3 regions of the Kluyvera ascorbata genome follow, and region 2 is predicted to be linked to each of the others. Evidence: predicted binding sites of a transcription regulator. Region 2 holds the regulator's gene; each other region holds the start of a gene.

Region 1 (2,269 bases), 610 kb from region 2:
CGTTCGGGTCAACTTCGTTGATCCCCTGGGCAATGGCGTCCGCCATCATGCGGGTGTTGTTGGACATGGTGTCGTAGAAGATAGTGATACGGTCTTCCTGATAGTCCGCCGCCCATTTCAGGTACAGTTCAACAATCTGGGTTGGGTTATCGCGCCATACCACACCGTGAGAGGTGGCAATCATATCAACCGGCAGGTTGAAGCCGAGGATCTCGGTGATTTTTGGCGTCACCAGGCGGCTGAACGGGGTCAGGATGTTGGCGTAGTAGCGCTGGCACTGTTCGAACAGTTCGGTCTGATCTACTTCGTCGTTGAACAGGCGTTCGTCACAGTAGTGCTGGCCGAAGGCATCGTTACTGAACAGCACCGCGTCGCCGGTCATGTAGGTCATCATGCTGTCAGGCCAGTGCAGCATCGGGGTTTCCACGAAGATCAGCTGTTTGCCGTTACCGATGTCCAGGCTGTCACCGGTTTTCACCACGTGGAAGTTCCACTCTGGGTGATGGTGGTGACCGTTGATGGAGTCAATGGCGTTGGCGGTGCAGTAGATTGGGGTGTCCGGGATCTGCGACATCAGCTCGGTCAGCGCACCGGCGTGGTCTTCTTCAGCGTGGTTAATGATGATGTAGTCGATGTCAGCGAGGTCGATTTCATCGCGCAGGTTCTGTACGAATTCACGACTGAATTTATGGTCGACGGTATCAATCAGGACGTTTTTTTCTTCACGGATAAGGTAGCTGTTGTAGCTGCTGCCGCGCAGCGTTTTGTATTCGGTACCGTGGAAATCACGTACTTCCCAATCACGTTGACCAACCCAATGAATGTTATTTTTAACCAGAATAGACATAGCAACCTCAATTAATTCAGCGTTTTTCAAAAAAGATGTATTGCTAATTGCAGGTTGTGTGCCAACTTTTTAATTAATTGATTTTATTGAATTAATTAATTTTTACCTCTTTGTTGTTAGTCAAAATGACTATGCTTGATATTGTCAATATGACATTATGCATTGTCAAAATGACTGTAAGAGGTACGCCATGAGCTTTTCCGTTGATGTGCTGGCGGGCATCGCCATAGAACTCCAGCGCGGCGTCGGTCATCAGGACCGATTCCAGCGTCTGATCACCACGCTGCGTCAGGTGCTGGAGTGCGATGCCTCGGCGCTGCTGCGCTACGACGCCCGGCAGTTTATTCCGCTGGCGATCGATGGGCTGGCGAAAGACGTACTCGGCAGGCGCTTTACCCTCGAAGGGCATCCGCGGCTTGAAGCGATTGCCCGCGCGGGTGACGTGGTGCGTTTCCCGGCGGATAGCGATTTACCCGATCCGTACGACGGCCTGATCCCCGGTCAGGAAAGCCTGAAGGTCCACGCCTGTATCGGGCTGCCGCTGTTTGCCGGGCAAAACCTGATTGGCGCATTAACCCTCGATGGCATGTCGCCGGACCAGTTCGACGTGTTCAGCGATGAAGAGCTGCGGCTGATTGCCGCGCTGGCGGCGGGGGCGCTCAGCAACGCGCTGCTGATTGAGCAGCTTGAAAGCCAGAATATGCTGCCGGGCGCGCCGACCGACTTTGAGCAGGTAAAAGAGACGCAGATGATTGGCCTGTCGCCGGGCATGATGCAGCTTAAAAAAGAGATTGAGATTGTTGCTGCCTCTGACCTGAACGTGCTGATAAGCGGCGAAACAGGCACCGGTAAAGAGCTGGTGGCGAAAGCGATTCATGAGGGCTCGCCGCGCGCGGTCAGCCCGTTGGTTTATCTGAACTGCGCCGCGCTGCCGGAGAGCGTGGCTGAGAGTGAGCTATTTGGTCACGTCAAAGGGGCATTTACCGGGGCTATCAGCAACCGCAGCGGCAAGTTTGAAATGGCCGACAACGGTACGCTGTTCTTAGACGAAATTGGCGAGCTGTCGCTGGCGCTCCAGGCCAAGCTGCTGCGCGTATTACAGTATGGCGATATTCAGCGCGTCGGTGATGACCGCAGCTTGCGCGTTGACGTGCGGGTGCTGGCCGCCACCAACCGCGACCTGCGTGAAGAGGTGGTTGCCGGTAATTTCCGCGCCGACCTGTTCCATCGCCTGAGCGTGTTCCCGCTTTCTGTGCCACCGCTGCGTGAACGAGGTGATGACGTGGTGTTGCTGGCGGGCTACTTCTGCGAGCAGTGTCGGCTGCGGCTTGGATTATCGCGAGTGGTATTAAGCAGCGGCGCGCGGACGCATCTGCAAAGCTACGGTTGGCCGGGTAACGTGCGCGAGCTTGAACATGCGGT
Region 2 (2,269 bases):
TCAGTTGAAGAGCCGAATCGTTATTTGTCATAATTTCACCTAAGCATCGCCCGGTATGCGGGCATATCGGGCGACTGCTCGGACAATCAATGTTGTTTTAGTTTATCTTTATGCTTGTTTAACTGTCTCGCCAGTTTATCAATCAAACCGTCGATGGCGGCGTACATATCCTGCCCTTCCGCGCTGGCATGAAGTTCGCCTCCGTTAACGTGCAATGTGGCGTCCGAGATGTGCGTCAATTTCTCCACCTTTAACACAATGTAGACCTGATTGATCCTCTCGAAATACTGTTCGAGCTTAACGAATTTCGCATTCACAAATTCGCGCATCGCATCGGTAATTTCGACGTTGTGTCCAGTGATGTTGAGCTGCATAGTGTCTTCCTTATCAGTTGTGTCAGACCAGTTGTTTACGCTGGTTAGACGGCGGAATGGATAAAGACTCTCGGTACTTTGCAACGGTACGCCGTGCCACCATGATACCCTGTTCAGAGAGCATGGTGGTCAGTTTACTGTCGCTCAGTGGTTTTGCGGGGTTCTCCGCGGCAATTAATTTCTTAACCAGCGCACGAATCGCCGTGGACGAAGCTTCGCCACCGCCCTCGGTGCTGACGTGACTGGAAAAGAAATACTTAAGCTCGAAAATGCCTCGTGGGCTATGCAAATACTTTTGCGTGGTAACACGCGAAATCGTGGACTCGTGCATTTCGACGGTCTGGGCGATGTCCGCCAGCACCATCGGTTTCATATACTCTTCGCCGAGATCGAAAAAGGCCTGCTGCTGCTCGACGATGCAGCGACTTACCCGCAGTAGCGTATCGTTACGGCTCTCAAGACTCTTAATCAGCCACTTCGCATCCTGCAGGTTGCTGCGGATAAACTGGCTGTCGGCGTCATTACGGGCGTTGTTACACATGCCCGCGTAGTGCTGGTTGATTTGCAGGCGCGGGATGCTGTCGGCGTTCAATTCAACGGCCCAGCGGCCGTTTACCTTGCGCACCAGCACGTCAGGGATCACATACTCCGGCTCGCCGGTCTGGATCGATTGACCTGGGCGCGGATCCAATGATTGGATCAGATCCATCGCCTCTTTCAACACGTCTTCTTTCAGACGCGTGACGCGCATCAGCGAGCGGAAGTCATGATTAGCGAGCAGATCGAGATGATCGCTGATAATCAGGCGGGCTTCGTCGATGCGCGGCGTAGTAGGAGAGAACTGAGAGAGTTGGATCAGCAGGCAATCGCGGAGATCTTTAGCGGCGACGCCGACCGGATCGAATCGTTGGATCCGTTTGAGCACGGCTTCCACTTCATCGAGACCAATCTCGTCATCGCCGATGCCTTCATGAATGTCTTCCACCGTGACGGTGAGATAGCCGGTATCGTCTACCGCGTCGACAATCGAGGTCGCAATGGCCCGGTCGGTATCGGTAAACGGCGTTAGCTCAACCTGCCACATCAGATAGTCTTGCAGTGACTGAGTGGTTTCGCCCTGATACACCGGCAGTTCATCGTCCTGATAATCAGCCCCGGTTCCGGAAGGGGTTCCGGCGGTGTAGATTTCATCCCAGCTGGCGTCGAGCGGCAGCTCTTCGGGCATATCGGGCTTTTCCAGCGCGTCGACGCTGTCCAGCGTTTCGTTATCGACGGTTTCCTGGGTCTCAACTTCTTCGTGAAGATCGGTTTGCTCAAGCAGGGGGTTGCTCTCCAGCGCTTGCTGGAGTTCCTGCTGAAGTTCCAGCGTAGACAGTTGCAACAGACGGATTGCCTGCTGCAGCTGTGGCGTCATGGCAAGCTGTTGGCTGAGCCTTAATTGCAAACCTTGCTTCATGTTCAGAACGAATATCTCCCGCTAACGTCGTAAACCACTACCCTATCAGAGTCTGAAGTCTTCCCCAAGATACACGCGTTTAACATGTTCGTCTTGTAGGATCTCCTGCGGGGTGCCGTGGGCAATCAGGTGCCCCTGGCTGACGATATAGGCGCGTTCACATACGGCCAGCGTTTCACGTACGTTGTGGTCGGTGATAAGCACGCCAAGGCCGCTGTCACGGAGGTGTTCGATGATGCGTTTGATATCGATAACGGAGATCGGGTCAACGCCGGCAAACGGTTCATCCAGCAGGATAAATTTAGGGTTTGCCGCCAGTGCACGGGCGATTTCAACGCGGCGACGTTCACCGCCGGAAAGCGCCTGGCCCAGGCTATCGCGCAGATGCTCGATGTGAAACTCTTCCATCAGCTCTTTGGCGCGGTCTTCGCGCTGCTCG
Region 3 (2,269 bases), 600 kb from region 2:
ATTATTGGTGTGCAGCACGCCGCGGGCGAATTTCTGCATCACGTAGTTAGTTTCATTGCCGGTGCCGCGCGATGACCCGGTGGTCATAATGGCGCGCGGCCCGAATTTGGCTTTGATATCGCCAAGACGCTTCGCGGTATAGCGAATCGCCTCATCCCAGCTCACGGGGGTGAACTTGCCGCCTTTTTCATAGCGGATCATCGGCTGCGTTAATCGGGGGGTCAGCAGCTTGGTATCGTTAAGGAAGTCCCAGCCGTAATAGCCCTTCAGGCACAGCTCATTCTGGTTGGTTTTCCCTTCGGCGGCCTCGGCGCGAATAATTTTACCGTTGTCGACAACCAGCTTCAGTTTGCAACCAGCGCCACAGTAAGGGCACACACTCGTGATTTTTTTCATCAGTAACAGACCTGTTAAAAGAGAAATAAGGATGATTAAAGAGAGATAGACGTGGCGCTATCGAGCGCAGCGCGACGACGTTTTTCCGCGCTCAGCTGTTCAAGCTTGCTGCGGTCCACGCAAAACAGCGCATGAGTCGGGCAGGCTTCCATACAGGCTGGGCCAGCTTCGCGGTGGTAGCAGAGGTCACACTTGTTGGCTTCCGCTTTTTCCGCACGCACTTTAAGGCCCGCGCCGCTGTCGCGAACGACCGGACGCACTACCACTTCCATCGCGCCGTAAGGGCAGGCCACCACGCAGGTTTTGCAACCAATGCAGCGTTCCTGCATCACGTGAATAAAACCTTTGTCGCGGCTGATAGCGCCGTTCGGGCAGACGTTGGCGCACGGGGCGTCTTCGCACTGACGGCAGGCGGTAGCGGTAGATACATTCACGCCTTTAATAACGTGAATACGGGGCAGGAAAGATTGCGGCGTCAGCGCGGCGCAGTTCTGATCTTCCTGGTGGGACACCACGCATGCGACTTCGCATGTCCGGCAGCCAATACATTTACTCGCATCAGCAATGATGAAACGGTTCATCAACTTCTCCAGCAATGACAGTGAATTCGCGGGAGAATGCATTATTCGAGCCAACTTTTAGTTGTCTGTTTTTAAAGGGGATTTTTTGGCTGGTGATGAAGGATAAGCTGTCATCGTCACTTATGACGATGACAGCTGACGACGCTAAGCGTGCGGCCCCGGAACGATGGACTCACGCTCAATCAGTTCACCCGGGAAGGTTTGCTGATATTTAAAGTCCCCGCCGTCGAGCATGAAAATAAGGCGATGAATGGTCTCTTTGATCATTTCCGTGACCGGAATACGCACGCTGGAGAGCGCGGGAACCATATAAGGCGCGAGGGTTATGTCATCAAAACCCAGCACCGAAACCTGCTGCGGCACGTTTATTCCGTGGACGTGCAGGCGCTTAATCGCCCCCACCGCCATATCGTCATTACTGGCGACCAGCGCGCTAAAGCTGACCTGCCGCTCGCGCAGCGTATCCACCCCGGCGGCACCGGTTGCGGGCGTCCACTTTCCTTCAACAATCAGTTCGTTGCGTACCGCAATACCGTGCTTCGTTAGCGCATCTTTATAGCCAGAAAGACGCTCAATGCCGGTCGGCGAATCGAGCGAACCGGTAATAAATGCAATATCGCGATGGCCGAGGCTGATTAATCGCTCCACCGCGTTCTGGCTGGCGGATTTTTGATCGCAGTAAACGCAGTGGCTGCTATTTCGCCGCAATCGACGGTTGATGACTAATATCGGCTGCTGCTGTTGCTGAATAATGTCGTCAATATCGTCGACGCTCAGAAAACGGGGATAAATAATAATGCCGTCGCAGCGCAGGTCGAGCAGATACTGAATCGCCTCACGTTCTTCCTGGGCGCTGTGCTTACCGTCCGCCAGAATCAGGCGTCGCCCCTGGTCTTCCGTCATACTCGCCGCATGGAACAGCAGCTCGCTGAAATAGACACCGTGATAAAGCGTGTTGGTGACCACCAGCCCCAGGGTCTGCGTCTTTTTGGTCGCCAGATTACGCGCCAGCAGATTGGGCCGATAGCCGCTCTCTTCGACGGCCAGAAACACCCGGTCCTTCGTCTCCTGACTGACATAACCGTTGCCCGATAGCACCCGGGATACGGTGGCTTTCGACACGCCCGCCCGTCGCGCTACCTCCAGCATTGTCGTCATATTCATACCCTTGAGAAATCATTTGCCAGCAGTGTACTGCACCGTTTCGTTATTTACAGCACCCGCCGATGCGTGCGCTTTTTGCTCAACGGACATTCCTGTGATCGATTTCACGAATTAACCAAAAACAAAAA

The links. The regulator sigma-54, encoded in region 2, starts transcription at its own class of promoters, with help from an activator protein. The targets are predictions, from matches to a motif close to GTTGGCACANNTTTCGCTNT.
Region 1: norV (anaerobic nitric oxide reductase flavorubredoxin) is a predicted target of sigma-54. The motif match lies at 894-913, and genes of this name have one in related genera.
Region 3: hydN (electron transport protein HydN) is a predicted target of sigma-54. The motif match lies at 1,013-1,032, and genes of this name have one in related genera.

What each region holds. Positions count from the first base shown of each region.
Region 1 is NZ_CP096201.1:1,141,266-1,143,534, forward strand. Features, by position in the region: gene norV (anaerobic nitric oxide reductase flavorubredoxin) at 1-847, opposite strand, end outside; gene norR (nitric oxide reductase transcriptional regulator NorR) at 1,038-2,269, shown strand, end outside.
Region 2 is NZ_CP096201.1:529,401-531,669, forward strand. Features, by position in the region: gene ptsN (PTS IIA-like nitrogen regulatory protein PtsN) at 1-31, opposite strand, end outside; gene hpf (ribosome hibernation promoting factor) at 87-374, opposite strand; gene rpoN (RNA polymerase factor sigma-54) at 397-1,830, opposite strand; gene lptB (LPS export ABC transporter ATP-binding protein) at 1,876-2,269, opposite strand, start outside.
Region 3 is NZ_CP096201.1:1,129,267-1,131,535, reverse strand. Features, by position in the region: gene fdhF (formate dehydrogenase subunit alpha) at 1-396, opposite strand, end outside; gene hydN (electron transport protein HydN) at 432-977, opposite strand; gene MY052_RS05415 (LacI family DNA-binding transcriptional regulator) at 1,122-2,135, opposite strand.